DNA from 2 places in the Streptomyces sp. NPDC055254 genome. Region 2 is predicted to be linked to the other one. Evidence: predicted binding sites of a transcription regulator. Region 2 holds the regulator's gene; the other holds the start of a gene.
The links. The regulator HspR, encoded in region 2, represses chaperone genes until heat shock. The targets are predictions, from matches to a motif close to TTGAGNNNNNNNNNCTCAA.
Positions count from the first base shown of each region.

Region 1: a site for HspR is predicted at 11,983-12,001, ahead of lon (endopeptidase La). Genes of this name have one in related genera too.

Region 1 covers NZ_JBSGQV010000001.1:425,004-439,292, reverse strand. The annotation lists gene fxsT (FxSxx-COOH system tetratricopeptide repeat protein) at 1-1,836, shown strand, start outside; gene ACWFQ8_RS01910 (multifunctional oxoglutarate decarboxylase/oxoglutarate dehydrogenase thiamine pyrophosphate-binding subunit/dihydrolipoyllysine-residue succinyltransferase subunit) at 2,037-5,909, opposite strand; gene ACWFQ8_RS01905 (HAMP domain-containing sensor histidine kinase) at 6,168-7,265, opposite strand; gene ACWFQ8_RS01900 (response regulator transcription factor) at 7,262-8,002, opposite strand; gene ACWFQ8_RS01895 (hypothetical protein) at 8,332-8,949, opposite strand; gene ACWFQ8_RS01890 (glycosyltransferase family 39 protein) at 8,986-10,383, shown strand; gene ACWFQ8_RS01885 (sulfurtransferase) at 11,010-11,840, shown strand; gene lon (endopeptidase La) at 12,024-14,289, shown strand, end outside.
Region 2 covers NZ_JBSGQV010000050.1:19,479-33,767, reverse strand. The annotation lists gene grpE (nucleotide exchange factor GrpE) at 1-106, shown strand, start outside; gene dnaJ (molecular chaperone DnaJ) at 167-1,351, shown strand; gene ACWFQ8_RS30665 (heat shock protein transcriptional repressor HspR) at 1,353-1,823, shown strand; gene ACWFQ8_RS30660 (helix-turn-helix transcriptional regulator) at 1,904-2,911, opposite strand; gene ACWFQ8_RS30655 (hypothetical protein) at 3,065-3,355, shown strand; gene ACWFQ8_RS30650 ((2Fe-2S)-binding protein) at 3,352-3,669, shown strand; gene ACWFQ8_RS30645 (pyridoxamine 5'-phosphate oxidase family protein) at 3,819-4,232, opposite strand; gene clpB (ATP-dependent chaperone ClpB) at 4,366-6,951, shown strand; gene ACWFQ8_RS30635 (YbjN domain-containing protein) at 7,075-7,620, shown strand; gene ACWFQ8_RS30630 (hypothetical protein) at 7,628-8,806, opposite strand; gene ACWFQ8_RS30625 (pyridoxal phosphate-dependent aminotransferase) at 8,953-10,134, opposite strand; gene ACWFQ8_RS30620 (hypothetical protein) at 10,269-10,505, shown strand; gene ACWFQ8_RS30615 (DUF2617 family protein) at 10,841-11,389, shown strand; gene ACWFQ8_RS30610 (polyamine aminopropyltransferase) at 11,524-13,167, shown strand; gene ACWFQ8_RS30605 (SRPBCC domain-containing protein) at 13,201-14,061, shown strand; gene ACWFQ8_RS30600 (aldose epimerase family protein) at 14,128-14,289, shown strand, end outside.

The DNA.
Region 1 (14,289 bases), on a different contig from region 2:
GACTCCCGCGAGGCCGTCACCCTCTCCGACGACTACCCGCTGCCCTTTCCCACCGCCCTCGCCATACTCCTCAACAACGTCCGGGAGAACTTCCCCGACGCCCTCGCCCTGCTGCGGCTGTTCGTCTTCTTCGCGCCCGGACCGGTACCGCTGCGCCTGCTGCGCGAATTCCCCGCCGAGGACGTGCCCGAGGACCTCGCCGGCCTGATCAACGACCAGATCCGCTGGAACGCCGCCCTGAACAAGCTCGTCCAGTTCTCCGTCGTCCGCCTGGAGTACTCCGACCTGCCCGTGGAGGAGGGCGGCGGGCTGGAGACCGTACAACTGCACCGCATGGTCCACGGCATCGTCCGCGAGGACCTCGCCGAGGACGAGGCCGAACCGCTCGCCCGCGCCGTCCGCCAGGTGCTCGCGGCCGCCGACCCCGGCCGCCCCTCCGACGCGCGGCTGTGGCCCCGCTACGCCGAACTCGTCCCGCACCTGACCACCTCCGGGGTGCTGACCAGCGGCAACCCCCGGATCCAGAACTTCCTCCTGCACTGCCTGCGCTACCTGCTGCTCGCCGGCGAGTACCGCACCTGCCTGCGGCTGTCCGAGGAGACCGACCGGGTCTGGCGCGCCGCGCTCGGCGACGACCACCCCATGGTGCGCGAGCTGAGCTACCCGTACGGCGGAGCCCTGCGCAACCTCGGCCTCTTCCGCCGCGGCGAGATCCTCACCCGGGCCGTCGCCGACCGGCTCACGCGGGAGCGCGGCGAGCGGGACCTGCAGACCCTGCGCGCCAGCAGCGCCTACGGCGGCGTCCTGCTGTGCATCGCGGACTTCGAGCCGGCCCGCGAGATCTTCGAGCACTGCCTGGCCACGTACCGCGAACTGCTCGGCGAGGACGACCCGGTCACCCTCGACGCCCAGAACAACCTCGCCGCCACCTACCGGCTCCTCGGCCGCTACCAGGACGCCTACGACCTCGACCTGGACACCCTGCGCCGCCGCGAGCGGGTCCTGAAGGCCCTGCACATCTCGACCCTCGCCTCCGGCATCGCCTGCGCCATGGGACTGCGGCTGATGGGCCGCTACCGGGAGGCGCAGACCCGGCAGGAGCAGGGCGTCAAGCTCAACACGCAGGTCCTGGGCCTGGGTCACCCGCAGACCCTGCGGGCCGAGCACAACCTCGGCCTGTGCCTGCGCCGCTGCGGCGACATCCCGGGTGCGGGGCTGCGGCTGCGGACGGTGTGGGAACGGGCGACGAGGGTCTTCGGGGCCGACTACCCGTGGACGCTGATGGTCGCCTCCGACTACGCCACCTACCTGCGCGAGTACGGGGACATCGGCGAGGCGCGCCGGATCTCCGAGGACGTGGTCCGCGGCTACCGCTCGCAGCTGGGCCCCGCCCACCCGTACAGCGTCGGCACCGCCGGCAACCTCGGCCTCGTACTCCGCGCCCAGGGCGAGCGCACCGAGGCACTGGACCTCGCCGAACGGGCCCTGGTCGGCATGCGGAACGCGCTCGGGGACCGGCACCCCTGGACGCTGGGCTGCGCGCTGAACGCCACCGGGCACCGCAACATCACCGGTCGTCTGGAGGACGCGCTGGACCTGAGCCGCGAGACGCTCCGCACCGCCGAACGGGTCCTGGGCCGGGACCACCCGCTGGCGCTGAGCGCCCGCATCGCCCTGGCCGCGGACCTCCGGTCGGTACGCGAGGACACGGAGGCGGCCCAGCACGAGGACGCCGCCATCCAGGGCCTCACCCGCACCCTGGGCGCGGAGCACGTCCACACGGTCTCGGCGAAACAACGCACCCGCCCGTACTGGGACTTCGAGCCCCAACCGTAGAGGGGGTCGGGCGCGTCACGCGCCCGGGGAGGTTTCGTCGGCGACCCGTGACAGGTAGGCGTCTGAGCCGCCTTCTTACCGGAAGGACGATCCACTCCGGTACCGATCGACCGCCCGCGCCGGTGCCCGAGGTCAGGACGTGCCGGAAGGCCCGGCCCCCTGGGGGGACCGGGCCTTCCGGGTGGTGAGGTGCGCCGGGGTCAGGCCTCGAAGACCTCGTTCAGGAGGAGCTGCTGCTCCGCCTGGTGGCGCTTCGCGGAGCCCACCGCCGGGGACGAGCCGTGCGGGCGCGAGACGCGCCGCAGGCGCTCGCCCGCCGGGACCTCCGCGCCGACCGCCAGGTCGAGGTGGTCGATCAGGTTCAGCGCGATGAACGGCCACGCACCCTGGTTCGCCGGCTCTTCCTGGGCCCAGATGTACTTCGCCGCGTTCGGGAACTTGGCGATCTCCGCCTGGAGTTCCGCGCCCGCCAGCGGGTACAGCCGCTCGATGCGGATGATGGCCGTGTCGGTGATGCCGCGCTTCTCCCGCTCGGCCTCAAGGTCGTAGAAGACCTTGCCCGCGCAGAAGACGACCTTGCGGACCGCGTTCGGGTCCACCGTGCTGTCGCCGATGACCGGACGGAACGAACCGTTCGTGAACTCCTCCGCCTTCGACGCCGCCGCCTTCAGACGCAGCATCGACTTCGGGGTGAAGACGATCAGCGGCTTGTGGTGCGGGTTGTGGACCTGCCAGCGCAGCAGGTGGAAGTAGTTCGACGGCAGGGTCGGCATCGCGACCGTCATGTTGTCCTGCGCGCACATCTGCAGGAAGCGCTCCGGGCGGGCGGACGAGTGGTCCGGGCCCTGGCCCTCGTAGCCGTGCGGCAGGAGCAGCGTGACGCCGGAGGTCTGGCCCCACTTCTGCTCGGCCGAGGAGATGAACTCGTCCACGACGGTCTGCGCGCCGTTGACGAAGTCACCGAACTGGGCCTCCCAGAGGACCAGCGCGTCCGGACGGGCCAGCGAGTAACCGTACTCGAAGCCCATGGCCGCGTACTCGGAGAGCAGCGAGTCGTAGACGTTGTACCGGGCCTGGTCCTCGGACAGGTACTGCAGCGGGGTGTAGTCCTCGCCGGTCTCCCGGTCGATGAGGACCGCGTGCCGCTGGCCGAAGGTGCCGCGCCGGGAGTCCTGGCCGGACAGCCGGACCGGGGTGCCCTCCATCAGCAGCGAGCCGAAGGCCAGGGTCTCGCCCATGCCCCAGTCGATCGTGCCCTCGTCGATCATCGACGCGCGGCGCTGCAGCTGCGGCAGCAGGCGCGGGTGGACGGTGACGTGCTCGGGGATGTTGACCTGGGACTCGGCGATCCGCTTGACGACCTCCTGGGAGATCGCGGTGTTCACGGCGACCGGGAACACCTGCGCCACCTGCGCGGGCGGCACCGGGGAGCCGGCGGCCGGCTGCGTGGCGGCCTCGCGGACCTCCGCGAAGACCTTCTCCAGCTGGCCCTGGAAGTCCTGGAGCGCCTGCTCGGCCTCTTCCAGCGTGATGTCGCCGCGACCGATGAGGGACTCGGTGTACAGCTTGCGCACCGAGCGCTTCTTGTCGATCAGGTCGTACATCAGCGGCTGCGTGAACGCCGGGTTGTCGGACTCGTTGTGGCCGCGGCGGCGGTAGCAGATGAGGTCGATGACCACGTCCTTGTTGAACGCCTGACGGAACTCGAAGGCGAGCCGCGCGATGCGGACCACGGCCTCCGGGTCGTCGCCGTTCACGTGGAAGATCGGCGCCTCGATCATGCGGGCCACGTCGGTCGCGTACATCGAGGAACGCGAGGACTCCGGTGCGGCGGTGAAGCCGACCTGGTTGTTGATGACCACGTGCACGGTGCCGCCGGTGCGGTAGCCGCGCAGCTGCGACATGTTCAGCGTCTCGGCGACCACGCCCTGGCCCGCGAAGGCCGCGTCGCCGTGCAGGGCCAGAGGCAGGACGGTGAAGTCCGTGCCGCCCTTGTTGATGACGTCCTGCTTGGCGCGGGCGACACCCTCCAGGACCGGGTCGACCGCCTCCAGGTGCGAGGGGTTCGCGACGAGCGAGACCTTGATCTGCTCGCCGTCGAGGCCGGTGAAGGTGCCCTCGGCGCCCAGGTGGTACTTGACGTCGCCGGAGCCGTGCATCGACTTCGGGTCGAGGTTGCCCTCGAACTCGCGGAAGATCTGCGCGTACGACTTGCCGACGATGTTCGCGAGCACGTTCAGGCGGCCGCGGTGGGCCATGCCGATGACGACCTCTTCGAGGCGGGCCTCGGCGGCCGAGTCGATGACGGCGTCGAGCAGCGGGATGACGGACTCGCCGCCCTCCAGCGAGAAGCGCTTCTGGCCGACGTACTTCGTCTGCAGGAAGGTCTCGAAGGCCTCCGCCGCGTTCAGCCGGCGCAGGATGCGCAGCTGCTCCTCGCGCTCCGGCTTGGTGTGCGGGCGCTCGATGCGGTCCTGGATCCAGCGGCGCTGCTTCGGGTCCTGGATGTGCATGAACTCGACGCCGGTGGTGCGGCAGTACGAGTCGCGCAGCACGCCGAGGATGTCGCGGAGCTTCATCATCGACTTGCCGGAGAAGCCGCCGACCGCGAACTCGCGCTCCAGGTCCCACAGGGTGAGGCCGTGCTCGGTGATGTCGAGGTCGGGGTGCTTGCGCTGCTTGTACTCCAGCGGGTCGGTGTCGGCCATGACGTGGCCGCGCACCCGGTAGGAGTGGATCAGCTCGAAGACGCGGGCGGCCTTCGTGACGTCGTCGTCGTGCGAGGCGTCGATGTCGCGGTTCCAGCGCACCGGCTCGTACGGGATGCGCAGCGCCTCGAAGACGTCGTCGTAGAAGCCGTTCTCGCCGAGCAGCATGTTCGCGACGACGCGCAGGAACTCGCCCGATGCGGCGCCCTGGATCACCCGGTGGTCGTACGTCGAGGTCAGGGTCATGACCTTGGAGATGCCCAGCTTGTTCAGGGTGTCCTGGGAGGTGCCCTGGAACTCGGCCGGGTAGTCCATCGAGCCGACGCCCATGATGACCGACTGCCCGGGCATCAGGCGCGGCACGGAGTGGACGGTGCCCAGGCCGCCGGGGTTGGTCAGCGAGACGGTGACGCCGGTGAAGTCGTCCATCGTCAGCTTGCCGACGCGGGCCCGGCGGACGATGTCCTCGTACGCCTGCCAGAACTCGAAGAAGTTGAGCGTCTCGGCCTTCTTGATGCCGGCGACGACGAGCTGGCGGTCGCCGTTCGGCTTCACGAGGTCGATCGCGAGGCCGAAGTTGACGTGCTCCGGCTTGACCAGGGTCGGCTTGCCGTCCTTCTCCGCGAAGGAGTAGTTCATCGACGGCATGGCCTTGATGGCCTGCACCATCGCGTAGCCGATGAGGTGGGTGAAGGAGATCTTCCCGCCCCGGGCGCGCTTCAGGTGGTTGTTGATGACGATGCGGTTGTCGAACAGCAGCTTCACCGGGACGGCGCGGACGGACGTGGCCGTCGGCACCTCCAGCGAGGCGTTCATGTTCTTGGCGACGGCAGCCGCCGGGCCGCGGAGCGTCACCAGTTCGGGGCCCGCGGGGCCCCCGGTGGCGGGCGCGGCCTGCTTGGGGGCTGCGGGAGCGGGAGCGGCGGCCGGTGCGGCGGCCGGGGCCTGGGAGGTGACAGTCACAGCAGGGGCACCAGAGGGGGTGGCAGGAGCAGGGGCAGGAGCTGGCACGGGCGTGGGCGCGGAGACGGGGGTCGGCGCAGACGCGGGCACGGTGCTCGCCGCCCCCGTGGCGGCGTCGGCGGCCTGCGGCACTGCGGCGGCGTCGGCGGCCTGTGCGGAGGCGCCGTCCGTCGTCGGGGACTTCTTCGGCTCTTCGGCCTTGGCCGGAGCGACGGTGCCCCCCGGCTGGTAGTCGGCGAAGAAGTCCCACCAGGCCCGGTCGACCGAGTTCGGGTCCTGGAGGTACTGCTGATAGATCTCGTCGACGAGCCACTCGTTGGCACCGAAGCCTGAGGCGGGGTTCTTCCCGCCCTCTGCTGCTTCGGTCGTGGTGCTCGAATTACTGGGGGACTGTGGCGACACGGCGGCAACCGCCCTCTTCCGCTTCACAAGGTATGGACAGCGGGAATAAAGGCTACGCCTCCTGGGCCGCGACATGCAGACCGGGCGGGACTTCCGTCACGCAGGTCACATCGAACGGCGGGTTTCGCCGCCTGGAATGGCGGGAAACAAGCGTGGTTCGGGTAGGCGACAGCGTGGTTGCGGCCCCCATGGCTTCGCACCCCTGACGACCTCGGGCACATGTGGCCGAGATCATGTCCTTCCCACTCGAACCCTACGTCAACGCGGCGCCCGCGAGCTGCCCGGCAGTGTGACAAGGATTCGGCAGCCCCGTGACGATTCGGCCACCCCGATGTGCCCGCCGTGCAGTTCCACCGCCCACCGGGCGATGGCGAGCCCCAGCCCGGTGCCGCCGTCGCCGCCGCCCGCGTTGCCCCGGTTGAACCGCTCGAAGACCCGGTGCCGCTCCGCCTCCGGAATGCCCGGGCCCTCGTCCCGTACCTCCAGGGCCAGACTGCCGGGCGCCTCGCCGGCCCGGGCGCGGACCGTGACCCGGCCGTGCGCGGGGCTGTGCTTGACCGCGTTGTCGATCAGGTTGGCCACCACCTGGTGCAGCCGCTCGGCGTCCGCGTACGCCGTCAGCTCGGGCGGGAAGACGTCCAGATGCAGGTGCACGTCGTTGCGGGTGTGCCCGCCGGAACCGGAGGACAGCCCCGGCCGACCGGCAGCCGCCAGCCCCGACTCCTTGAGCACCCCCGACAGGTACGGCCACACCTCGAAGCGGCGGGCGCGCAGCGGGACCACCCCGTTGTCCACCCGGGACAGGTCCAGCAGGGTCTCCACCAGACGGCCCAGCCGCTCGGTCTGCTTGAGGGCCGTGCGCATGGTCTCCGGGTCGGCGGCCGAGACCCCGTCCACGACGTTCTCCAGGACCGCCCGCAGGGCCGCGATCGGCGTGCGCAGCTCGTGGGAGACGTTCGCGACCAGTTCCTTGCGGTGGCGGTCCACCGCCTCCAGGTCGTCCGCCATCAGGTTGATCGTCGCGGCCAGGTCGCCCAGCTCGTCCCGGCGCCCGACGCCGCGCACCCGCCGCGTGTAGTCCCCGCGCGATATCGCCCGCGCCACCGTCGTCATGTCGTCCAGCGGAGCCGTCAGGCTGTGCGCCACGAACTGGGTGATCAGCATCGAGGCGATCACCGAGAAGACCGTGATGAACCGCAGCTCGGTGTCGGTGCGCAGGGCCACCAGCAGCAGGCCCGTCGTGATGAAGACCGAGACCACCACGAGGGTGCCCAGCTTCGTCTTGATCGAGAACGGCGAGAACGGCCGGAGCCCCCCGGACGAGGACCGGGCCGGCGGATGGGCCGGCCCGCTCATGCCTGCGCCGGGGTCTCCAGGGCGTACCCGACGCCGTGGACCGTACGGATCCGCTCCGCGCCGATCTTCCGCCGCAGCGCCTTGATGTGGCTGTCGACCGTACGGGTGCCGGACGCGTCGGCCCAGTCCCACACCTCGGCCAGCAGCTGCTCGCGGGAGAGCACCGCCCGCGGGGTGCCGGCCAGGCACACCAGCAGGTCGAACTCGGTCGGCGTCAGGTGCACGTCCTCGGCCTGTACCCGGACCCGGCGCTGCGCGTGGTCGATCTCCAGGTCGCCCAGCCGCAGGGTGGCCCCGCGCGGCGCGTGCGCGGCGAGCGTGGCCCGTTCGACGCGTCGCAGCAGCACGTGGACGCGGGCGGCCAGCTCGCGCATCGAGAACGGCTTGGTCATGTAGTCGTCGGCGCCGACCCCGAGGCCGACCAGCAGGTCGGTCTCGTCGTCCCGGGCCGTGAGCATCAGTACCGGCACCGGCCGCTGCGCCTGCACCCGGCGGCAGACCTCCAGCCCGTCGAAGCCCGGCAGCATGATGTCGAGCACCAGCAGCTCCGGCAGCCAGCTCTCGGCCGCGGCGACGGCGGCGGGGCCGTCCGCGGCCGTCTGCACCTGGAAGCCCTCGGCCCGCAGTCGGGCCGCGATGGCCTCGGCGATGGTGCGGTCGTCCTCGACGACGAGCACGCGCCGCTGGGCGCCGGGTGTCGCCGCGGCGCCGTTGTGGGTGGTGTGTGTCTGTTCCATGTCCCGGTCCCGCCCCATGAAGATCTGCGTGGTGGGGTGCAGCGTAGAGGAGGCACCGGGCTGCGGCTATGCGGGGTTCGGACAGGGCATTTGTGCGGAACGCCCTGGTAGGGCGGAGGTTGTGCCGGGTGCCGGACCCCCCCACGGGACCGGCCCCTGGCAGGCGAGGCGGTCAGGTGCCTCGCGGTCTCGGGGGCTACCGTCCCCGGTCGGTCCCGGTCCTGCGCCGGGGCCGGCCGGTGACCACGTCCTTGATCCGATGCGGCCCTGCCCGTGCCGCTCCGAGGCGACCTGCCCCGTCCGAGCGGATGGGGCTCGCCCCGGCGGAGTCAGCCTCCGGTCAGCGGGGGTAGTGCCTCCAGCACCCGCGTCAGAGCCGGCGGTAGCGATTCCTGGGCGCCGGACACCTCGTGGCCGCCGTGGACGAACGCGAAGAAGTACCCGTCGTAGACCTTCGGACCGCCCGTGGAGATCCTCGGCAGCCGGGCGAAGTCCGCCTCGCGCAGCGCCGCGCGCAGGCGGTCGAGGTCCGCGCCGGGCAGCCGGCCGGACGATTCCGTCCCCGACCTGGCGTCCGACCGGCTCCAGGAGCCGTCCTCCTTGACGACGACGGTCCGGGTCTCCCCGGCGAAGCCGCCCGTACGGGAGACACGGACCAGCGCCGCGCCGGCGGCGGGCGGCCGGGTCGCGGCCGGGGGCGTCGAGGCGGACGAGGTCGTGGCCGGGGACGTGGCCGCCGGCGTGGCGGGGTCGGTCGGAGGGGCCGACGTCCGGGTCGGGTCCGGTCCGGGTGTCGCAGTCGCGCCCGCCGTCCCGCCCGCCGTTCCGCTCGCCGTCGGCCCCGGCGCGGGCGGCGCACCGTCCCCGGCGCCGGACGGCGCGCACCCGCCCAGGACCACCGCGCCCAGCAGGAGCCCCGCCACCGCCGCCGTTCGCAACGCTCGCACACCCACCTCCGCAAGGACCCGGGCCGAACCCCGAGTATGGAGTCCCCACCACCGTACGAACAGCACCCGGAGGCCGTCATCCGCCGCATCGCCCCATGGCGCGTGCTGCCGCCGCTGCTCGCCTCCCTGCTCGGCCTCTGGGGCCTGGAGCGCGGCGGCAGCATGTGGCGCGACGAGTCCGTCACCTGGCAGGTGGCCCACCGCCCCCTCGGCGGGCTCTGGGACCTGCTGGGGCAGGTCGACGCCGTGCACGGGCTCTACTACCTGCTCCTGCACGGCGTCTTCCAGCTGTGGGACGGCGGCCTGTGGGCGCTGCGGCTGCCCTCCGTCGCCGCGACCGCCCTCGCCGCCGCCGGCGTGGCCGCCGTCGCCCACCGGCTCGCCGGCGACCGGGCGGCGCTCCTGTCCGGCCTCGGGTACGCCGTACTGCCGCCGGTGCAGATGTACGCGCAGGAGGGGCGCTCGTACGCCCTCGTCGCGGCCGCGGTGGTGTGGGCCACGTACCTGATGCTGCGCGAGCGGTGGGCGGCGTACGCGGTGGTGCTGCTGCTCGGCTGCTGGCTGCACGAGTTCGCCGCGCTGGCCCTGCTCGCCCACGCCTTCACCGGCCGGCGCTCGCGCGGCTGGTGGTGGGCCGCCGGGGCCGTGCTCGCCCTGCTGCTGCCGCTGGCACTGGTGAGCGCGCGGCAGGCGCGGCAGCAGCTGGGCTGGCTGGGGCGGCCGGGCTGGGAGGACTGGACGGCGTACGGGGTGGTCGCGGCGGCCGCGCTGCTGCTCGCACGGGGGGCGGAACGGGAGCTCGTACGGGTGGCCCTGCCGCTGGTGCTGCTGCCGCCCGGGCTGCTGCTGACGCTGTCGCTGGTGCACCCCTGGTACGTCGACCGGTACGTGCTGTACGCGCTGGCCGGCCTCGCCCTGCTGGCAGGGGCGCGACTGGCGGCGCTGCCGTCCGGGACGGTCCGGCGCGTGTGGCCCTGGCTGGCGGCCGCGGCGCTGCTGGCGCCGACCGTGCTGTGGTCGGCGTGGCTGCACACCCCCGAGAGCCGCAAGGACGACGCCCTCGCGGTGGCCGCGGCGGTCCGCGAACGGGCCCGGCCGGGCGACGCGGTGGTGTTCCTGCCGTCGCGGCGGCGCGAGTGGCTGCTGTCGTCGCCGGAGGCGTACGGGGAACTGCGCGACGTCGCCCTGGACCGCGCCCCGGCCGCCTCGCGGAGCCTCCAGGGCACGGAGCTGCCGTCGGTGGAGATCCGCGAGGCGCTGATCGCGTCCCCCCGGGTCGTCGCCCTGCTGGACCCGGCCGACCAGCCGGTGGACCCCTACCCGCGCGAGGCGGTCAAACGCCAGACCCTGGCGGCCTGGTTCGACCTCTGCTCCACCACGGAGGTCCGCGGCGCCCGCATCGCGCTCTACGCCCGCCCCCACACCTGCCCCTGAGGCTCCTGTTCCTGAGGCTCCCGTCCCGGGTCGCGCGTTCCGGTGTGTGCCGGGTTGCCCCGCGGGCATGCGGGGTCACGGGTCGGTCGTACCCGGTTCAGGGGCCGAGTCGCCCCGGGGCGTGCCCTCCGTCTCCCTTGCACCTGCGCCTGCCCGGGCCCACGAACGGCCCACCCGTGGGCGCGGGGTTCGGCTCCGACCGTGCAGGCCGGGGCGGACCGGACCTACGTGGGTGCCGGGTCCGCCGGGATGCAGGGCGGCGGGACCGGCCCCCTGACCGCGCCGCCTCGTGACGGGCGGCGGCCTGCCCCTGGCGGCACGGCCCGAGTCGGGCCGGTGGTACCACCGGTCAGGCGGCGGACGAGGATGGGGGCGACCCGCGTCGCGCAGTCGGCGGGCCGTCCGCCCGGGAGTTGGGCGGCGCGGTCGGCCGCAACCTCCGGAGGTGCCCCGTGCCCACGCCCCGAACCCCCGCGTCCACGCCCCGAACCCCCGCGTCCCAGGAGCCCGTACCGCCCGGACGGGGGACAGCGGCCGAAGGCCGCGACCCCGCGAGCGCCGGTCCGGCGGCGGGCACCCGGCCGGGTGGCGCGGACGCCGGCGCCGGGGCCCGGGGCGACGCCGAGGTGCCGGGGCCGCTGGTCGGGGTGGACTGGCTGGCCGGGCGGCTCGGGGCGCCCGGGCTCGTCCTCTTCGACGCCTCCGTCGGCGCCCACCGCGGCGCGGACCACCGCATTCCCGGCGCCCGCCCCTTCGACCTCGACGGCGCCCTCTCCGACCACGACGCCCCCGCCCCGCACACCATGCCCGGCCCCGCCGCGTTCACCGAGGCCCTGCGCGACCTCGGCGTGGACGCCACCAGCACCGTCGTCGTCTACGACGGCGCCGGCGTCTACTCGGCCCCCCGCGCCTGGTGGATGCTGCGCGCCATGGGCCTCGACCGGGTCGCCGTGCTCGACGGCGGCCTGCCCGCCTGGACGGCCGCCGGCCTGCCCGTCGAGCCCGCCGGCCCCGCGTACGACGGACCGCGCGGCTCCTTCACCGCCCGCCCCCGCCCCGGGCTGCTCGTCGACGCCGCCGCCGTCACCGTCGCTCTGGCCGACCCCGCCGCGGCCGTCCTGGACGCCCGGACCCGGGGGCGTTTCGCCGGTACCGACCCCGAACCCCGCCCCGGCCTGCGCGGCGGTCACATGCCGGGCGCGCTGAACCTCCCCTTCGGCGAACTCCGGCGGCCCGACGGCCGGATGCGCCCGCCCGAGGAACTCCGCGACATCTTCCGGGCGCTGACGGGGGATCGGGAACACCTCTACTTCAGCTGCGGTTCCGGAGTGACGGCCTGTGTGCTCGCTCTGGGCGCCGAGCTCGCCGGACACGGGGGCCGGATCGCCGTGTACGACGGCTCCTGGAGCGAGTGGGGCCTGCCCTCGGACGCGCGCCCGGTGGTCACGGGCAGCTGACCGTCCCCGACGGCCCCCCAGCGCACCGTTCCCCGACGGCCGACCGCGCCGACCGGCCTTCCCCACGGCGCTGCGTGCCCCCGTACGAAGGTGTTCGCCGCCGGCGAACGGGCGTGGGGGAACATCCGGAGGCGCACATGCATTGAGTCGGCATAGCTCAACTTCACTGCCGGAGGGAAGATCATGGCTTCGACGTCCGTATCGCTCACCCTGCCCGTGCTGCCGCTCGACGACGAGGTCGTGCTGCCGGGAATGGTCGTTCCGCTGGACCTGTCCGACACCGAGGTGCGCGCCGCCGTCGAGGCCGCGCAGGCCGCGGCGGGCAGCGGGAAGCCCCGGGTGCTGCTCGTGCCCCGGGTCGACGGCACGTACGCGGCAACGGGTGTGCTGGGGACCGTCGAACAGGTGGGGCGGCTCTCCGACGGCGACCCGGGAGCCCTCATCCGCGGTCGCGAGCGGGTCCGCATCGGCGCCGGGACCACCGGTCCCGGCGCGGCGCTCTGGGTCGAGGGCGAGACGGTGGAGGAGGCCCTGCCGGACCCGCTGCCCGGTGCGGTGACCGAGCTCGTCAAGGAGTACAAGGCGCTCGCCACCAGCTGGCTCAAGAAGCGCGGGGCGTGGCAGGTCGTCGACCGCGTCCAGCAGATCGAAGGGGTGTCGGCCCTCGCCGACAACTCCGGCTACTCCCCGTTCCTGACGGTCGAGCAGAAGGTCGAACTGCTGGAGACCGCCGACCCGATCGCCCGCCTCAAGCTCGCCGTCAAGGCGCTCAGTGACCACCTCGCCGAGCAGGACGTCGCCGAGTCCATCGCCAAGGACGTCCAGGAAGGCGTGGACAAGCAGCAGCGGGAGTTCCTGCTCCGCAGGCAGCTGGAGGCGGTCCGCAAGGAACTGCGCGAGCTGGGCGGCGAGAAGGAGGGCGAGGAGTCCGACGACTACCGGGCCCGCGTCGAGGCCGCCGACCTCCCGGAGAAGGTACGCGAGGCCGCCCTCAAGGAGGTCGACAAGCTGGAGCGGTCCAGCGACCAGAGCCCGGAGGGCTCCTGGATCCGCACCTGGCTCGACACCGTGCTGGAACTGCCCTGGAACGAGCGCACCGAGGACCGGTACGACATCCGCGGCGCGCGGGCCGTCCTCGACGCCGAGCACGCCGGCCTCGGCGACGTGAAGGACCGCATCACCGAGTACCTCGCCGTCCGCAAGCGGCGCGGCGAGCGCGGCATGGGCGTCATCGGCGGGCGGCGCGGCGGAGCCGTGCTCGCGCTGGTCGGGCCGCCCGGCGTCGGCAAGACCTCGCTGGGCGAGTCGGTGGCCCACGCCATGGGCCGCAAGTTCGTCCGGGTCGCCCTGGGCGGCGTACGGGACGAGGCCGAGGTGCGCGGACACCGCCGGACCTACGTCGGCGCGCTGCCGGGCCGGATCGTGCGGGCCATCAAGGAGGCCGGGTCCATGAACCCGGTCGTGCTCCTCGACGAGATCGACAAGGTGGGCTCCGACTTCCGCGGGGACCCGGCGGCCGCACTGCTCGAAGTCCTGGACCCGGCACAGAACCACACCTTCCGGGACCACTACCTGGAAGTGGAACTGGACCTCAGCGACGTGGTGTTCCTGGCCACCGCCAACGTCCTGGAGGCCATCCCGGAGGCGCTGGCCGACCGGATGGAGCTCGTCCGCCTCGACGGGTACACCGAGGACGAGAAGATCGTCATCGCCCGCGACCACCTGCTGCCCCGGCAGCTGGACCGGGCCGGACTCGCCGCCGACGAGGTGGTCCTGGAGGAGGACGCGCTCAGGAAGCTCGCCGGGGAGTACACCCGCGAGGCGGGCGTGCGCACCCTGGAGCGGTCGCTGGCGCGGCTGCTGCGCAAGGTCGCTTCCCAGCACGAGCTGGGGGAGCGGGAACTGCCGCTGCGGATCGGCGCCGGTGAGCTGCGCGGGCTGATCGGGCGACCGCACCACGTGCCGGAGTCCGCCCAGGACCCGGCGGAGCGGCGCACGGCCGTACCCGGTGTGGCCACCGGCCTCGCGGTGACCGGGGCGGGCGGCGACGTGCTGTTCGTCGAGGCCTCGCTGGCCGACCCGGAGACGGGAGCGGCCGGCCTGACCCTCACCGGTCAGCTGGGCGACGTCATGAAGGAGTCGGCGCAGATCGCGCTGAGCTTCCTGCGGTCCCACGGGGCGGAGCTGGAGCTTCCGGTCGCCGACCTCAAGGACCGGGGCGTGCACATCCACTTCCCGGCGGGCGCGGTGCCCAAGGACGGCCCCAGCGCGGGCATCACGATGACGACGGCGCTGGCCTCGCTGCTGTCGGGGCGGCAGGTGCGGACGGACGTGGCGATGACCGGCGAGGTCTCGCTGACGGGGCGGGTGCTGCCGATCGGCGGCGTCAAGCAGAAGCTGCTGGCCGCGCACCGGGCCGGGCTGACCACGGTGATCATCCCGAAGCGGA
Region 2 (14,289 bases):
ACGGGTCGCGGTGGCCGAGCCCCAGCCGGGGGCGGCCCCGAAGGTGGAGTCCGCGGAGGGCGAAGGTCCGTCGGACAAGGACGCGGATGCCCCCGACAAGGGCTGACGCACCACCCGCACCACACGCAGTACGGCCCGTAGAGGCACGAGAGGAGGGACACCGGGGATGAACACGAAGGACTTCGTCGAGAAGGACTACTACAAGGTCCTCGGTGTCCCGAAGGACGCCACCGAGGCCGAGATCAAGAAGGCGTACCGGAAGCTCGCCCGCGAGTTCCACCCGGACGCCAACAAGGGTGACGCCTCGGCCGAGGAGCGCTTCAAGGAGATCTCCGAGGCGAACGACATCCTCGGCGACCCGAAGAAGCGCAAGGAGTACGACGAGGCCCGCGCCCTGTTCGGCAACGGCGGTTTCCGGCCGGGGCCGGGCGCGGGCGGCTCGTTCAACTTCGACCTCGGCGACCTCTTCGGGGGCCAGCCGCAGGGCGGCGCGGGCGGCGGCTTCGGCGGCGGTCTGGGCGACGTCTTCGGCGGCCTCTTCAACCGCGGCGGCGCCCCCGGCGCCGGTCCGGGCACCCGCGCCCAGCCGCGCCGGGGCCAGGACATCGAGTCGGAGGTCACCCTCTCCTTCACGGAGGCGGTGGACGGGGCCACGGTCCCGCTCCGGATGTCCTCGCAGTCGCCCTGCAAGGCCTGTTCGGGCACCGGCGACAAGAACGGCACGCCCCGGGTGTGCCCGACCTGTGTCGGCACCGGACAGGTGTCCCGGGGCAGCGGCGGCGGCTTCTCGCTGACCGACCCCTGCGCGGACTGCAAGGGCCGGGGCCTGATCGCGGAGACCCCCTGCGACGTGTGCAAGGGCAGCGGCCGGGCCCGTTCCTCGCGCACCATGCAGGTCCGGATCCCGGCGGGCGTCTCCGACGGCCAGCGGATCCGGCTGCGCGGCAAGGGCGCGCCGGGCGAGCGCGGCGGCCCCGGCGGTGACCTCTACGTCGTCGTGCACGTCGACGCCCACCCGGTGTTCGGCCGCAAGGACGACAACCTGACGGTGACCGTGCCGGTGACGTTCGCGGAGGCGGCGCTGGGAGCCGACATCAAGGTCCCGACCTTGAACGGCCCCTCGGTGACGCTGAAACTGCCGCCCGGCACGCCGAACGGCCGCACCATGAGGGCCCGCGGCAAGGGCGCGGTCCGCAAGGACGGCACTCGCGGCGACCTGCTGGTGACGGTGGAGGTCGCGGTTCCCACGGAACTGTCGGACAAGGCCCGTGAGGCGCTGGAGATGTACCGCGAGGCGACGGAGTCCGAGGACCCGCGCTCCGCGCTGTTCGAGTCCGCGAAGGGAGCATGACATGGACGGCCGCCGACGACAGTCCTCCCGATTGGGTGGGGGCTATCAACTCACCGACGAGACCCCCGTCTACGTGATCTCGGTGGCCGCCCAGCTCTCGGGTCTGCACCCGCAGACCCTGCGCCAGTACGACCGCCTCGGCCTGGTCTCCCCGGACCGCACGGCCGGCCGCGGCCGGCGCTACTCGGCCCGTGACATCGAACTGCTCCGCACGGTGCAGGCGCTGTCCCAGGACGAGGGCATCAACCTGGCGGGCATCAAGCGCATCATCGAGCTGGAGAACCAGGTCGCCGCGCTCCAGCAGCGCGTGGCCGAGCTCTCCGCGGCCGTGGACGGCGCTGCGGCCACGCTCCAGGCCCGCGAGGCCCAGGTCCACGCCTCGTACCGCCGCGACCTGGTCCCGTACCAGCCCCCGCAGCCGGGCAGCGCCCTGGTCGTCTGGCGCCCGACCCCGAAGCGCCCCCTGGACTGACCCCGGCCCTGCCGGCACCGCACCCGCACGCACGAGACGGCCCCGCCCGGAAGCTTCCGGGCGGGGCCGTCTCGCAGTACTCAGAGGCGGGGTTCCCGGGCCGGCCCCGAGACGCGGCCCAGGATGCCCGACTGGGCTATCAGGAAGCCGAGTTGGGCCCGGCTGCCGCTGCCCAGGGCGGTGGCCAGCTTGGCGATGTGCGCGCGGCAGGTGCGCACGTTCATTCCCAGGCGGCGTGCGATGGCCTCGTCCACGTGTCCTTCGACGAGCAGTTGGGCGATGGAGCGCTGCACGCCCGAGATGCCCGACGGCGTCGGATCGTAGGGGATCTGCTCGTTGAGCGGGGTGGCCCGCCGCCAGAGCTGTTCGAAGACGCGGACGAGGTAGCGGACGAGCGCCGGGTGCCGCAGTTCCAGGGCGATCTGCTGGTCGTCGCTGGCGGGGATGAAGGCGACGGACTCGTCGCAGATGATGAGCCGCTCGACCAGTTCCTCCAGCGTCCGGATCTCCACCTTCCCGCTGGCCATCCGGTCGACGTAGGCCATCGTGCCGCGGCTGTGGCGGACGGTGTGCTGGTACAGGGTGCGCATGCTCACGCCGCGCCGGATGAGCGGTTGGTCGCGCTCGATCGCCTGGTTGAGAATGTTCTCGGAGCGTCCGCCGCCCGGTTGGATGGTCAGCATTTCCGCCTGGCACTCGGCGGTGGCCACATTGAGCGCCGCGTTGATCCTGTTGAATCCCTCCAGCACGGTGATCGCGTGCGTCGGCGCGGGAGTCAGCGCGCTGATGGCCATGAATGGCTCAAAGGCTTCGGCGAGCTCGATGGAGGAGCGCCGGCGTTGCAGGATCTCCCGTTCCAGCGGGTGGAGCCGTTGCGCCAGGGCGACCGAGGGGGGAACCGGACGGAGCCAGTTGTCGTCGTCCGGATCAGGGTGCAGCAGCGCGAATTCCAGCAGGCAGGGCGTCTGCTCGACCTCTTCGCGGGCGATTCGGCCGGAGCTGAGCGCACTTGCGTACAGCTCGGCCCCGAGGTCGCACAGGTCTGTCACCGCATGGGGATGTGTCTGGTCTATCCGCATTATCGGCATATCTCCCACCCCCAGGGTCCTGCATGTACAGGAACATGATGCATCGCCACGGTGGCAATGGCGTGGCTCGATAAGTCATCGTCTGAGATGCGGGGGAGAGGAATCCATCAAGTGAGGACAACGTCGACCATGTACAAGAAATTGCTTCGCTCGGTGGCTGCCATTGCTCTCTCTACGGCTGCTGCTGTCGGTGGAATCTCGCTCGCGGACAGCGGCTGGGGCAGCGCCCCGGTCGACAGCGGCTGGGGGGCCGGGACCACCGGCGACGACGACAGCGGTTGGGGGACCCCCGGCAAGGGTGACAGCGGCTGGGGCAGTGTCCGGGCCGACAGCGGCTGGGGCCCCGCTCCGCAGCCCGTCGACGACAGCGGATGGGGGATCGCGCCGGCCGGTACGGAGTCAGACAGTGGCTGGGGCGCGGGTGGGAAGTCCGCGGGCGCATGACACCCCCCGACGACCGCGGTTTCCGCCGCGAAATGGCCTCTGCCTACCGGTCCGGATGGCAATTCATCGACCTGGCCACCGCGATTCCCTACCCCGGCGACTCGCTGATGGTCACCCTGTTCGGTCAACCGATCGTCGTCGTGCGCGAGGAGGACGAGGACGTACGTGCCTACCGGTGCCTGCGCCGCCCGAGGGGCGCGCCGCAGCCCGTCCGCTGCGAGGTGCGCTACGGAATGGTCTTCGTCAATCTTGATCAGCGCGATCACCAGCTCTTCGAACCCGACATCACCACCGCCACCCCCCGCAGTGCCTGAAGCGATTCCCCCGTCGTTGCAGATCGCTCAGGCACTTCCCCCACACAACGGCGCCATCGTGGACCTGACCACGATGGCGCCGTTGTGATGTCCGCGTCCAGTCGCTGACCGGACAAGCTGGGAGGGGCGCCGAGGAGTCCGTCAGCGGCTCACGCGCGGCCCATCGCCCGGTCCAGGGTGATCTCCATGACGACCCGGTCGGGGTTGGGCGAGGGCGTCCGCCCGTACCGCTCGGCGTAGCGCGCCACCGCGTCGGCGACCGACGCCTCGTCCGTACGGATCACCGCGCGCCCCTCCAGGGTGGCCCAGCGCCGCCCCTCCATCTGGCAGACCGCGACCCGCGCTCCGCCCGGCTCCGTCGCCTCGGCCGCCAGGATGTTGCGGACCTTCTTGCTGTGCTTGTTGCTGATCACCCGGGCCAGACCGGCCTGCGGGTCGTACGTCACGCCCACCGGGACCACGTGCGGCGTGCCGTCCGGCCTCGGGGTGGTCAGGGTGCACACGTGCCGCTCCCGCCAGAAGGCGAGGTACTCGGGAGTCGGGTGGAGTACGTCATGGGACATGGACCGAAGGGTACTGGGACGTACCCCGAACAGCCTTGAGTGGAATAGACTCAACTTTGCATATGCTGTTCCTGTCAGTAACAGGCAGTCAGGGTGCCGCGCGTGCCGCCCACCCCGGAGAGGAGAAGACGCAGTGGATGCCGAGCTGACCAACAGGAGCCGGGACGCCCTGAACGCGGCCACCAGCAGGGCCGTCAAGGACGGGCACGCGGACCTGACCCCCGCCCACCTGCTGCTGGCGCTGCTCGCCGGCGAGGACAACGAGAACGTCACCGACCTCCTCGCCGCCACCGACACCGACCAGGTCGCCGTACGGACGGGGGCGGAGCGGCTGCTCGCCGCCCTGCCCAGCGTCACCGGTTCCACCGTCGCGCCCCCGCAGCCCAGCCGCGACCTGCTCGCCGTACTCGCGGAAGCCGACGCCGAGGCGGGCCGGCTCGGGGACGAGTACCTCTCCACCGAACACCTCCTCATCGCCGTCGCCGCCAAGGGCGGCGCCGCGGGCGAGGTCCTTTCCACCCGGGGCGCGAGCGCGGAGAAGCTGCTCGCCGCCTTCCAGAACGCACGAGGAGGACGCCGGGTGACCACCCCCGATCCCGAGGGCCAGTACAAGGCCCTGGAGAAGTTCGGCACCGACTTCACGGCTGCCGCGCGTGAGGGCAAGCTCGACCCGGTCATCGGCCGCGACCAGGAGATCCGCCGCGTCGTCCAGGTGCTCTCGCGCCGCACGAAGAACAACCCGGTGCTCATCGGCGAGCCGGGCGTGGGCAAGACCGCCGTCGTCGAGGGCCTGGCCCAGCGCATCGTCAAGGGGGACGTCCCCGAGTCGCTCAAGAACAAGCGGCTGGTCTCCTTGGACCTGGGCGCCATGGTCGCCGGCGCCAAGTACCGGGGCGAGTTCGAGGAACGCCTCAAGACCGTCCTCGCCGAGATCAAGTCGAGCGACGGCCAGATCATCACCTTCATCGACGAGCTGCACACCGTCGTCGGCGCGGGCGCCGGCGGCGACTCCGCCATGGACGCGGGCAACATGCTCAAGCCCATGCTGGCCCGCGGCGAGCTGCGCATGGTCGGCGCGACCACGCTCGACGAGTACCGCGAGCGGATCGAGAAGGACCCGGCCCTGGAGCGCCGCTTCCAGCAGGTGTTGGTCGCCGAGCCGTCCGTCGAGGACACCATCGCCATCCTGCGCGGCCTCAAGGGCCGCTACGAGGCCCACCACAAGGTGGTCATCAACGACAGCGCGCTGGTCGCGGCCGCCACCCTGTCCGACCGGTACATCACCTCCCGCTTCCTCCCCGACAAGGCCATCGACCTCGTCGACGAGGCCGCGTCCCGGCTGCGCATGGAGATCGACTCCTCCCCGCTGGAGATCGACGAGCTCCAGCGCGCGGTGGACCGCCTGCGCATGGAGGAGCTGGCGCTGAAGAACGAGTCCGACCCGGCTTCGCGGGAGCGCCTCGAAAAGATCCGCAAGGACCTCGCCGACAAGGAGGAGGACCTGCGCGGCCTGACCGCCCGCTGGGAGAAGGAGAAGCAGTCCCTCAACCGGGTCGGCGAGCTCAAGGAGCGCTTGGACGACCTGCGCGGACAGGCCGAGCGGGCCCAGCGCGACGGCGACTTCGACACCGCCTCCCAGCTGCTCTACGGGGAGATCCCGGCCCTGGAGCGCGAGCTGGCGGAGGCCACCGAGGCCGAGGCCGAGGCGTCCAAGGGGACGATGGTCAAGGACGAGGTCGGCCCGGACGACATCGCGGACGTGGTGGGCGCCTGGACCGGCATCCCCGCGGGCCGCCTGCTGGAGGGGGAGACCCAGAAGCTGCTCCGCATGGAGGACGAGCTGGGCCGCCGCCTGATCGGCCAGGCCGAGGCCGTAGGGGCCGTCTCCGACGCCGTGCGCCGCACCCGCGCCGGCATCGCCGACCCGGACCGCCCGACCGGCTCCTTCCTCTTCCTCGGCCCCACGGGCGTGGGCAAGACCGAGCTGGCCAAGGCCCTCGCGGACTTCCTCTTCGACGACGAGCGGGCCATGGTCCGCATCGACATGTCGGAGTACTCCGAGAAGCACAGCGTGGCCCGGCTGGTCGGCGCCCCGCCCGGCTACGTCGGGTACGAGGAGGGCGGCCAGCTCACCGAGGCCGTCCGCCGCCGCCCGTACAGCGTGGTGCTCCTGGACGAGGTGGAGAAGGCCCACCCGGAGGTCTTCGACATCCTGCTCCAGGTCCTGGACGACGGCCGCCTCACCGACGGACAGGGCCGGACGGTGGACTTCCGCAACACCATCCTGATCCTCACCTCGAACCTGGGCAGCCAGTTCCTGATGAACCCGGCCACCCCGCCGGAGCAGAAGAAGGAGCAGGTCCTGGAGGTGGTCCGGGGGTCCTTCAAGCCCGAGTTCCTCAACCGGCTGGACGACCTGGTCGTCTTCTCCGCGCTGTCCGGCGACGAGCTGGTGCACATCGCGGAGCTCCAGATCGGCCGGCTGGCCGCGCGGCTGGCCGACCGCCGCCTCACACTGGACGTGACGCCCGCCGCCCTGGCCTGGCTGGCCGACGAGGGCAACGATCCGGCGTACGGCGCCCGGCCGCTGCGCCGCCTGATCCAGACGGCGATCGGCGACCGCCTGGCCAGGGAGATCCTCTCGGGCGAGGTCAAGGACGGCGACACCGTACGGGTCGACGTGGCGGACGGGGGACTGCTCGTCGCCAAGGCGCTCTGAGTCCCTCCCCGGTCACGCGCGGTCCGCTCCTGTCCGCCCGGAGCGGATCGGGCGTCCAGGGGTGGACACGGGGTAGGCGCGATGGGGGAGGATGCAAGTAATCCGCACGAAGGGAAGTACACGGTGAGCATCGACCCGGCCTCGATTCCGAACTTCGGAGGGCAGCAGCCCGAGCCGCAGGCCACAGGACCGGCGGGCCCCGTCGTCCCCGACCAGGATCTGGTCAAGCAGCTGCTGGAGCAGATGGAGCTCAAGTACGTCGTCGACGACGAGGGTGACCTCGCGGCGCCGTGGGAGGAGTTCCGCACCTACTTCATGTTCCGCGGTGAAGGCGACCAGGCGGTCTTCTCGGTGCGGACCTTCTACGACCGTCCGCACAAGATCGAGGAGAAGCCCCAGCTCCTGGAGTCGATCGACGACTGGAACCGCCGCACCCTGTGGCCGAAGGTCTACAGCCACACCCACGACGACGGCTCGGTCCGCCTGATCGGTGAGGCGCAGATGCTGATCGGCACCGGCGTCAGCCTGGAGCACTTCGTGTCCTCCACGGTCAGCTGGGTCCGCGCCTCGATCGAGTTCGACAAGTGGCTCGTCGAGCAGCTCGGACTGGAGCAGGACGTCGACTCCGCCGACGGCGACGACAAGGACGGCGACGACACCAACCAGTAGTCGTCCGTCACAGCGGTACGCGTGCCACGAGCAGCAGGTACAGCCCGTAGCCGTAACTGAGCCCGGCCAGCCCCGCGGTCACCACGACCGCGGTGCGGGGCCGGGCTCTGGCCATGGCGGCGGCCACCGGCAGCAGCAGCGGGAACGCGGGGAGCAGGAAGCGGGGCTTCGACTCGAAGTAGCCGGCCCCGCCGAAGGTGATGGCCAGCAGGACCGCGGTGTAGGCGAGCAGGGGCAGCGGGGTCCGGTCCAGGACCAGGAGTATCGCCAGCAGTCCGGCGGCGGCCAGGACCGCGACGGTCACGGTGGTGGCGAGCGGTACGTGCCCGCCGGTCAGGACGCGCTCGGCGGAGCGCAGCGCCCCGGCGCCGAAGTCGAAGCGGGAACCCCAGCGCCGCTGCACCTCGAAGTACCCGCCGAGCGGGTCCCGCAGCCGTACGCCGACCGCCAGGACGTACGCGGCCCAGCCGGCCGGGGCCAGCAGCCCGGCCGCCCACACCTCGGGCGCCCGGGATCTTCGTACGAGGATCGCGTGCAGGGCCATGACCGAGACGGCGGCCGCGACGGCGAGCCCGGTGGGGCGGGTCAGCCCGGCGAGCACGGCGAGAGCCGCAGCCGCCGTCCAGCGGTCGCGCAGCACGGCGTAGAGGGCCCAGGCGGCGAGGGCGGCCAGCAGGGCCTCCGTGTAGGCGAGGGACAGCACCACCGCGTGCGGCAGCGCCGCCCACAGGCCCACGAGCAGCAGCCCGGCGCGGGGTCCGACGACGTGCGCGCCGATCCGGTACACGCCGACGGCCGCGGCCCCGGCGCAGACCCAGGCCACGAGCACCCCGGCCGGCACGAGCCCGCCGGGGACGACCGCGGAGACCGTCCGGATCAGCACCGGGTAGAGCGGGAAGAAGGCCAGGTCGCTCTGGACGGACCCGGTCTGGACCGTCATGAGGGTGCGCCCGTACCCGTTGGCGGCGATCCCCAGGTACCAGGCGGAGTCCCAGGAGAGGCCGAGGACCCGCAGCGGATCGCGGCCGGACCACCAGGCTCCGAGGGCCAGGACCAGGACCCCGGCGCCGCGGACGGCGGCGAACACCCCGAGCGCGATCACGGTCGCGGGTGCGGCCGACCGCACCGCCTTGACCGCGCGGACCTCCAGGGGTGACGGGGTCACCGCCACTCTGCCCGTTGCCATCTCTGCCGACTCCTGCTGGTGTGGACGCCCACCCGCGGGTGAGGGCTTCGGGCACGTCTTGCAGGCGCCAGCTTCACATCGCCCTCAGTCGCCCCGCAACCACCGCCGGTGTCCGGTACCGGCCGCCCCGCCCCCGCCCGAACGGCCTACAGCCGCGCCAGTCGCTCCGCGGCCTCGCGGAGCACGTCGGGCCTCTTGCAGAACGCCCAGCGGACCTGGGTGGCTCCCGCGGCCTTGTCGTCGTAGAAGACCTGGTTGGGGATGGCGACGACGCCGCAGCGCTCGGGCAGGGCGCGGCAGAACGCCAGGCCGTCCCGCTCGCCGAGCGGGGCGATGTCGGTGGTGATGAAGTACGTGCCCTGCGGGCGGTAGACCTCGAACCCGGCCGCCGCGAGGCCGCCGGCGAGGATGTCGCGCTGGGCGGCCAGGTCGGCGCGGAAGGTTTCGTAGTAGGCGTCGGGCAGGGCGAGGGCCTCGGCGATCGCGTACTGGAAGGGGCCGGAGGAGACGTAGGTGAGGAACTGCTTCACCGAGCGGACCGCCGCCACCAGCTCGGGCGGCGCGGTGAGCCAGCCGACCTTCCAGCCGGTGAAGGAGAAGGTCTTGCCGGCCGAGGAGATGGTCACCGTGCGCTCCCGCATGCCCGGGAAGCCGGCGAGCGGGGTGTGGGCCCCCTCGAAGACCAGGTGCTCGTACACCTCGTCCGTGACGACGAGCAGGTCGCGCTCGACGGCCAGCTCGGCCACCGCCGCCAGCTCCGCCGGGCCGAGGACGGTGCCGGTCGGGTTGTGCGGAGTGTTCAGCAGCAGCAGGCGGGTGCGCGGGGTGACCGCGGCGCGCAGCTCGTCCGGGTCGAGGGCGAAGGTCCCGGCGTGCGGGCGCAGGGTGACGGGGACGCGTACCCCGCCGGCCATCGCGATGCAGGCCGCGTACGAGTCGTAGAACGGTTCGAGGGCGATGACCTCGTCACCCGGTTCGAGGAGGGCGAGGAGGGCGGCGGCGATGGCCTCCGTCGCGCCGGCGGTCACCAGGACCTCGGAGTCCGGGTCGTACGAGAGGCCGTAGAAGCGCTGCTGGTGGGCGGCGATCGCGGTACGCAGCTCCGGGACGCCGGGGCCCGGCGGGTACTGGTTGCCGAGGCCGGTGAGGACCGCGCGGGAGGCCGCCTCGGCGATCTCGGCCGGGCCGTCGGTGTCGGGGAAGCCCTGGCCGAGGTTGATCGACCCGGTGCGGACGGCGAGGGCCGACATCTCCGCGAAGATCGTGGTGCCGAAGGACGCCAGCCTGCGGTTCAGGAACGGGCGGTTGCTGCTCTCGGGTGCGGTCATGGGCGCCATCCTGCGGGGAACCTCTGGACTTGCTCAAGTGTGCTTTGGCCCGTGTGGCGCGCGGGCATCTCCCCTGCACGCGGGACGCGGGGATCCCGCCCCCCGGGAGACCGGGGCGTGAGAGAGGGGCGGACATGACGTTCGTCTTCATTGTTCTGGGACTGATGCTCTTCGCGTTCGTCGTGACCGTGGCGGTACGGGCTTTCAAGAGCGGTTACTCCGGCTCCGGAGACTCCGCAGGCTCCTCCGCGGGCAGTTGGTGGGCCGGCAGCGGTTCGTCGGGCTCCGGCTCCTCGTGTTCGAGCGGTTCCTCCTGCGGCGGCTCGTCGTCGTCCTGCGGCGGTGGCGGCGGATGCGGCGGTTCCAGCTGACACGGGGCAGCTGGCACCGGTCCGCCGGGACCGGGCGGGACAGGGCGCCCGACGGGCTCGTTTCCGTCGGGCGCCCCCTTGTGCGCCCCCGCACGGCGACGCGCGGGACGCAACTTGTTGAACACGTGAACTGTGGAGCCCCCGGGGGGATGTAAACCCCGTCAGATTGGGTAAAACCGCTGTGAGTGCCGTGCCTTTCATGATTCCCTCGGTCGAGTAGACCAGTCCTCGGACCTTCCTGGACTTCCTGTGGACCCGTGCCGGTGTCCCCCCACCCGTTGACCACCGCTGGCGGGATCCGGCCCATCTCCCTCGCGCGTTTGCGGAGCCGACTCATGCTCACGACCCTCCAGACCTCCTACACCGACACGCGTGCCGCCGACCTCGCCTGGGCCCTGGGTCGGGAGCGGCTGCCCGCCCTGGGCGTACTGAACATCGAACTGGACGGCGCCAAGGTGGAGTTGCGCCTGCTGGGCGCCTCCCACCAGGTACTTCTGGAGGAGGACGACGTGCTCTGCTCGGAGACGGTGGCCTGTATGCCCGGCAGCAGTACGCCGCTGCCCCTCGGCGTCGCCAAGCGGTTGGGCGACTGGGAGTACGAGTTCGCCGCGCGGGTCGAGACGCTGTCCCGCGGATCCTTCGCGGGGCGGGCGCAGGAGCTCCTCGCACTGGTCGCGGATCACCCGAACGGGCTCGCCGGTACCTTCCCGGGCAGTCCGCACGCCTTCACCGCCATGCTCGCGCAGCGCTACGAGGGGCAGGTGCGCTGGCGGACCTGGCACGCGTACCCGCAAGAAGGCCAGCTCGTGGCCACGCGGACGCGGGTCGGAGTGCGCATGGCCGCCGGAGCCGGGGAGGCCGTGGAGGCCCCTGTGCTCCTCTGATCGGGCGAGGGGGCGCGGCGGCGCGTTCCGGTGCGCGGTGTGCGTCGCCGTTAGGCCAACTGGCCTGATCAGTAAGCCACTTGCACCCATGTGGGTGACCGGGTGGGCGGAGGCGGTGACGTACGGTTCGCTGCATGATCGACCGTTCCGTCCCGCGCCGGGTGCTCCCCGCACCGGAGCCCGCGGGCAGGGAGACCGTCCCGGCCGCCCTGCCCGTACGGCCCCGGACCGGCCGACTCCTCGTCCTGGCCACCGTGTTCGTCTGCGCCGCCTGCGGCCTCGTGTACGAACTGGAACTGCTCGCCCTCGGCTCCTACCTCGTCGGCGACTCGGTCACCCAGGCGTCGGTCGTGCTCTCCGTCATGGTCTTCGCCATGGGCGTCGGCTCCCTCCTCGCCAAACGGCTCCGCCACCGGCCCGCCTTCGGATTCGGCGCGATCGAGGCCGGGCTGGCCCTGCTCGGCGGGCTCTCGGCCATGGCGCTGTACGCGAGCTTCGCCTGGCTGGGGGAGTCCCGGCCCGCGCTCGTCGCCTTCTCCTTCGCCATCGGCGTGCTCATCGGCGCGGAGATCCCGCTGCTGATGGTCCTCATCCAGCGGATCCGCAGACAGGACGCGGGCGGGGCCGTCGCCGACCTGTTCGCCGCCGACTACGTGGGCGCCCTCGTCGGCGGCCTGGCCTTCCCGTTCCTGCTCCTCCCGATGCTCGGCCAGCTCACCGGCGCCCTGCTCACCGGCACCGTCAACGCCGTCGTCGGCGGAGCCCTGGTGCTGTGGCTGTTCCGCCGCGACCTGAGCCGGCGCGCCCGCTGGACGCTGATCGCCGCGAACGCGACCGTGCTCGCCGTGCTCGCCTCCGCGACCGTGCTCGCCGACGATTTCGAGCGGGTGGCCCGCCGGGCCGTCTACGGCGGGGAGGTACGCGTCGCCGTGCGGACCGGCGTGCAGGAGCTGGTCCTGACCGGGCCCCCGACCGGCTCCCCCCGCTCGCTGGACCTGTACCTCGACGGCCGGCTGCGGGTCAGCGGCTACGACGAGTACCGCTACCACGAGGCCCTCGTGCACCCCGCGATGACCGGCCCGCACAGCCGGGTCCTGGTCCTCGGCGGCGGCGACGGACTCGCCGCGCGCGAGGTGCTGCGCTACCCGGACGTCGCCTCCGTGACCGTCGTCGAGATCGACCCGGGCGTGGTGGGTCTCGCCCGCACCGACCCCATGCTCTCCGCGCTCAACGCGGGGGCGTACGAGGACACCCGCGTGGGCGTCGTCACGCAGGACGCCTTCGCCTGGCTGCGGGGCCCGGCCGCCCACGACCGCTTCGACGTCATCCTCTCCGACCTCCCGGACCCCGGCATCACCCCCAGTGCGAAGCTGTACTCGCAGGAGTTCTACGGGCTGGCCGCGCGGGCCCTGCGCCCCGGCGGCCGGATGGCCGTGCACGCCGGGCCGATGGCCACCCGCCCCCGTACGTACTGGACCGTCGAGTCCACCCTGCGCGCGGCCGGGCTGCGGACCTCCCCCTACAGCGCGGGCGGGCGCCTCGCGGGCTACGCCGCCGGCCCCGACCGCACCCCCCTGGCCCTGTCCGACGCACCGCCGCGCGACTGGGGCTTCGTCCTCGCCTCCCGGGAGGAGGCCCCGCGGCTGCGCGTGGACCGCGACACGCCGGGCCTGCGCTCGCTGTCGACCCGCTCCCTGCAGGATTCCGCCCGCGACGCGGAGCGCACCAGGGTGCCGGGGCTGCCGCCGTCGACCCTGCCGCACCCGCGGTATTCGTGACCCGGTACGGGTCTCGTCGGTAGGCTCGACCGCATGGAGCATCAGGTGTTCGTCCCGGTACCGGCAGACGACCTCCGCGCCGTGCTGCGCGACCCCGTCCGGCTGGCCCGCTGTGTGCCGGGGCTCCAGCAGGACGCCGACACCGGGTCCGGGCCGCTCTCGGGTCGGCTGCGGCTCCGGGTCGGCGGACACACCGTCACCTACCGGGGGGCGCTGGCCGTCACCGAGCGGGACCCCGACCACTTCGCCGTCGACGGCGAGGGCACGGAGGTCCGGGGCAGCGGGACCGTCGCGTTCTCCCTCGCGCTGCGCCTGGCGGCGGTCGAGGACGGCACCCGGTTGGACGTCACCGCCGGTGCCACCGCGGACGGGCGCGCCGCGGGCTTCGGGGCCGAGGCCACCGGCACCGTCGTACGGCGGCTCCTGGACCGGGCCGCCGGGCAGCTGGCGGCCGTCGCGGGCGCCGGTTCGGTTCCCTCGGCCGCGTCCGACGACGCCGGGGCGGAGGTCGCCGATCCCGTGGCCGAGGGCGAGGAGGCCGAGGAGAGCGACGGCGCCGACGGCGGGGAGGACATCACGGAGGTCTCCGCGTCCGTGTTCGACACCGACGTACCGCCCCCGTCCCTGGACCCCTTCCTGGCCGGCGGCTTCGAGGACCTCAGCGGGCTCGGCGACCGCCCCCGGCCCCCCGCCGAGGCCGCCCACGCCCGCCGCACCATGATCGGCCGCAGCGCCGAGGAGGTGGACCACGCGCCCCCGCGCGGCCGGTACGCCCCCGTGCCCGCACCCGCCGCCGCCACCGCCGGCGACACCCTGCGCTGGATCGCCCCGGCCGCCGCCCTCGCCCTGGCCTCGGCCGTCGTCATCGGCAGGGCCCTGCGGCGCCGCCGCTGAAACCGCCGCCCGCCGGTCGCCCGTCGGCGGCCGCCGAGCGGCGTCGACCCGCACTAGGGTCGACGCATGAGTACGCAACTGAGCGCCGGTGGCGCCGAGGTGACCGTCGACCAGGACAACGGCTGCCGGATCAGCAGCCTGCGGATCGACGGGACGGAGCTGCTGCGCCAGGGCGCGCACTACGGGGCCTTCCCGATGGTCCCGTGGTGCGGCCGGACCGACAACGGC